2 regions of the Neobacillus sp. D3-1R genome follow, and region 1 is predicted to be linked to the other one. Evidence: riboswitches for the same ligand, from Rfam matches in the RefSeq annotation. Region 1 holds a riboswitch; the other holds the start of a gene.
What was found. Region 1 has a riboswitch for thiamine pyrophosphate ahead of thiM (hydroxyethylthiazole kinase). Riboswitches for the same ligand answer to the same signal wherever they lie in the genome.
Positions count from the first base shown of each region.

Region 2: linked by a shared signal. The riboswitch ahead of thiT (energy-coupled thiamine transporter ThiT) and the one ahead of thiM (hydroxyethylthiazole kinase) in region 1 are both predicted to bind thiamine pyrophosphate.

Region 1 covers NZ_CP197471.1:752,335-754,738, forward strand. Annotated here, with positions in the region: gene ACSBPO_RS03605 (hypothetical protein) at 1-35, shown strand, start outside; gene ACSBPO_RS03610 (YitT family protein) at 77-895, opposite strand; TPP riboswitch at 1,093-1,202, shown strand; gene thiM (hydroxyethylthiazole kinase) at 1,469-2,281, shown strand; gene thiD (bifunctional hydroxymethylpyrimidine kinase/phosphomethylpyrimidine kinase) at 2,281-2,404, shown strand, end outside.
Region 2 covers NZ_CP197471.1:1,059,946-1,062,349, forward strand. Annotated here, with positions in the region: gene ACSBPO_RS05310 (histidine kinase N-terminal domain-containing protein) at 1-537, opposite strand, end outside; TPP riboswitch at 813-920, shown strand; gene thiT (energy-coupled thiamine transporter ThiT) at 1,047-1,616, shown strand; gene ACSBPO_RS05320 (HPr family phosphocarrier protein) at 1,691-2,011, opposite strand; gene ACSBPO_RS05325 (MFS transporter) at 2,211-2,404, shown strand, end outside.

The DNA.
Region 1 (2,404 bases):
GACGTGTAACCTCAAATGGAGCAGATGGCCAATAATAAGAAAATAGGCACCGTAATCGTATACGGTGCCTACCTTTTTATGAGGCAATTTCTTTTCGATGGAATAATCCCATTACTTCAATCGTTTTCGTGATGTTCACAAAGGCAGTTGGGTCGACTTCATGAATGAGTGACTTCACTTCTGTTAATTCATAACGGGAAATGACAGTTATAAGGATATTACTTTTTTCGTTAGAATACCCTCCTACAGAATCAATGATTGTGACTCCTCTATACACATTGGACAACAAATGCTGTCTCATCTCTTCCCCTTTTTGCGTAATAATCATAAGGGTTATTTTGACATGATGAGTATGAATGGAATCAATCACTTTTCCGGTAATAAAAATGGAAACTAACGTATTTAATGCAGCATCCCAGCTTAAAAGAAAACCGGAAATCAGAATAACAAAACCGTTCATTGCAAATAACAATGTCCCCATCGGAAAATCCTTATGACGAGATAATAACATTCCGATAATATCAAATCCACCGGATGAACCAGCCGAGCGAAAAATAATCCCAATGCCTAAACCGACTAAAGCTCCGCCAAAGACAGAGGATAAAATAGAGTTACTGGCAATCTCATCAATCGGAATAAAATACATACTAATGGAAATAGTCACAACAGATAGTATCGTATAAAAAATAAATGTTCTTCCTAATTTTATATAACCAATGATTAATAATGGTAAGTTCAACAAAAAATTGTATATTCCTGCATTCAAAGGAGTAATCATTCCTAGTATGAGGGATAAGCCACTAATGCCACTGCTCATAATTTCATGGGGGATTAAAAATAGATTAAAGGCGATGGATACAATTATAGAACCTGTTATAATTCCAAGGATTTTCAATCAAAATCACTCCTAAAGTCAAGAGATAATAAACCTCATTATATAGGAGAATTTGCATAAATGAATTTATAAGATAATTTAAACTTTTATATATCTAGAATGCATACAACTTTAGTGGTGATGAATATTTATTCAATTGAAGAAAATGCTTTACTAATAAAAAAATGTAGACTATCATAAGATTGAATTAAATAAATGTGAACTACTAGGGGTGCCCTGTTTCGGGCTGAGAGGAAAACGGTAAGTTTTTTAACCCTTCGGACCTGATCTGGATCATACCAGCGTAGGAAAGTAGCCGTGTGAATGTTTTTTGTTCTCAGACTATTGAAGTCAGGTCCAATTTTTTTTGGATCTGGCTTTTTTTGTTTTTTTTAAGGCTCTTTTCTGAAACTTTGTTGCTTTTTCTTACTAATAGATAGACCTAACACAATATAAGGTGTAAAAACTCATATGAAAATGAAGAAAAGAGCTGAGCACTTATTAAGAGTGCTTGTAAAAATCCGGCTTTAGGGATTTTTACCAAAACCACAAACTATACGAAAACAGCTTATTTAAATGAATGGAGGAAAGTTGATGGATCACAACAGTATCAGTTCAACTCTGCAAAAGGTGAGGGAGTTAAATCCGCTTGTACATAATATCACCAACGTAGTAGTCACCAATTTTACAGCAAATGGATTATTGTCCTTAGGAGCATCGCCGGTAATGGCCTATGCACCAGAAGAGGTAGCGGATATGGCAAAAATTTCGCGTGCACTTGTATTGAATATTGGAACACTAAACCGTGAAGTGGTCGATTCTATGATTCTAGCAGGAAGAACAGCAAACGTTTATGGAATTCCCGTCATTTTTGACCCAGTTGGGGCAGGGGCTACTCCTTTCCGAACGGAATCCGCTCAAAAAATCATGCGTGAAGTAAACATATCGATCATAAGAGGAAATGCAGCTGAAATTGCCAATGTAGTAGGGGAAAAGTGGGAAATCAAGGGCGTTGATGCTGGTGAAAATCAGGGGAATAACTTGGAGCTGGCTGTAGCTGCTGCTAGAAGATTAAAAACCATTGTTGTGATTACTGGGAAAGACGATGTCATAACGGATGGAGAAACCACTTACTTGGTTTCCAATGGACATCCAATTTTAACAAAAGTAACAGGGACGGGGTGCCTGTTAACTTCTGTCATTGGTGCTTTTGCCGGAGTAGAAAAAGACCTTCTATTGGCAGCTGTTTCCGCTTTAACCTTCTATGGGGTTGCTGCAGAGAAAGCCGCTCTCACAAATAGCGGTCCGGGTAGTTTTCAAATAGAGTTTTTAAATCAATTATCACTTGTATCTGAGGAAGATATTCAGCAGCATGGTCAGTTCAACAAACGAGGGGAGTCTTTGTGATGAAAAAAGCCTTAACCATAGCAGGTTCAGATAGTGGCGGCGGTGCTGGAATCCAGGCCGATTTAAAAACCTTTCAAGAATTAGAGGTATTCGGGATGTCTGCTTTAACCGCTGTGACGGCCC
Region 2 (2,404 bases), 310 kb from region 1:
TATCGAAGTAAGCGGGTTTCTAAATTCATGGACAAAACTGGATGTCATTTGTCCTAAGAGTGTTAAACGATCTTCATGAGTAGAATCTATAAGATGAGTTTTTTCCTGGATGATTTTATTTTTAGCATCTGTATAGCTTGAAACAGCAAAATATAAGAACTTATCAAAACAATAGTTAATTTTATTCATAGCTTGCTGCATTTCTTCCCATTCAAGTTTAGATTGGGATAATTGTTGATATAAAATGGTTCTCCCAGAGCTAACATTGTAAACAAAATCACCGATATTGATATCAGCATGAACTCTCTCCATAGCGATTTTTGCAGCTAAACGTTTAAGATGATCATCTAACTGTTGATCTGTCATCGTGAAAATGTTTAATAATATCGAAAACATGGCTTCGCCATTATCACGAATTTGTAACTTGAAGGGGTCATCATATGAAATAATAATTTTTTTGCCCCATTCATTTAATAATTCTTCCTTCCTGCTTAACAGGTAGTCTATTAATTTTGAAAATCCAGTTTCGGATAACATAGTAGCCCTCCAGAAGGTAAAACAAATTAAAATATAGGTGTTAGCAATAGTATTCGAGCAGTTTTGTTAATCTCCTTCATCGAGTTTTGTAGAAAAATGAAAAGTTATGGCGAAAAAAAGTGAGAGATGAAAAATTCTATCAAAATTTGGATTTATATGGTAATAAGGGTTGTGAGTTTGGAATTATACTTGAATTCATAATGTGGTTAGTAAAATATTTTACTTGTAAACAAAGATAAATAGTTGTATAGTCAAATTGTCTTTTAAAATTAAATAATTTCCACAAGGGGGGCCGCAGGAAGCCGGCTGAGAGTGAGCGTTTGAGTTCTAACCCTTTGAACCTGTTAGTTAATGCTAGCGTAGGAATGTGGTTTATGGATAGAAGCAATGTGGACCATCCAAAACCGTCCAGATTGTTTTTTTATTTGCCAAAAACTATATCAATCGTGTTTTAACACAGTGGGTTGGTTAGTCAGACGTTTCCAATTATAAAAAGGGGGAAACGAGAAATGAAACAGAGTAAAACGTTATTTCTAGTAGAGGTTGCAGTCTTTACCGCATTAGCCTTTTTACTAGACTTAGTATCCAATTTTGTATTTTCAAGAATTTGGCCACAAGGTGGATCCGTTTCTATTGCAATGGTACCAGTGTTTTTAATGGCATTGCGATGGGGAATCAAAGGTGGGCTATTAACTGGATTTTTATTTGGACTACTTCAGTTTGTATTAGGATACTCACAAATTTATACACCAGTTCAAGGAATTATCGATTATTTAGTTGCCTTTTCCGTATTAGGATTAGCAGGAATCTTTGCTTCTCAAGTTAAAGGTGCAGTTCAAGCACAGAAGAAAGGCAAATGGATGACATTAGCAACAATAGGTATCTTACTTGGAAGCCTTTTAAGATTTTTAGCCCATTTTTATTCAGGCATTGTTTTCTTCGGTGAATATGCTCCTGAGGGCCAAAATGTCGCTCTTTATTCTTTACTTTATAATGGAACATATATGTTACCTAGCTTCATTATAAGTGCTATTGTAGTTATTTTAGTTATTAGTGCTGCACCAAAGAGAATGGTTTAAACCATATTAGGAAAAAAGATAGATCTAGATTAACAACTAAAGACAAAAAGACACGGATCCATTTCCGTGTCTTTTTATATATACATTGTTTTTTTCGAAATCAGCACTGTTTTTGGATTCACTTTCATATAATCTGCACTCTTTGTCATCATATCTTTTAACAAGCTAAGATGTTTATGGACATTTCTTCCTTCTGCAATAATTTTAATATTTGTTTTGGGTTGAAGAGTAAGTAAAAAAGAAACTAATCTAGGTAAATTTTCTCCATCAATAATTTTGTAGTTACAACAAATATAGGTCTTCCCGTCAAATTGTTTAATGGTTTGAAATATATCTAGTATTTTTTTTGTGCAAAATTTATTATGCATAGTTAGTTTTGTAGAATTGATCTCCATTATATTAACAAACCCCTTTATATCAAGTAGTTATCTTTCTTTACCCTCAATCATCTTGGATAAACTAGGAGTTCTATAAAAAATAAAGCTCAGTCTTCATCCGTCTTGAGAATGAGAAAAAAACCATCACAAGTCGCTATACCACATATTCCCTTTTTACTATGATAAGAGTATCAAATCGTGAATAGGGGAATGCAGGATGAAAAAATTTCGGGAGATTTTTCAAAATCGAACGTTTCGGAATCTTTTTTTTGCTACTTTTACATCCCAAATGGGAAGCACCATCGGATTAACCGCATTTATGTTTTATCTGCTAGACCGTTTTTCTAATCAGCCTATATATGCTTCCATAACAGAGTTAATGTATTCAGTACCGACATTGGCAGTATTCTT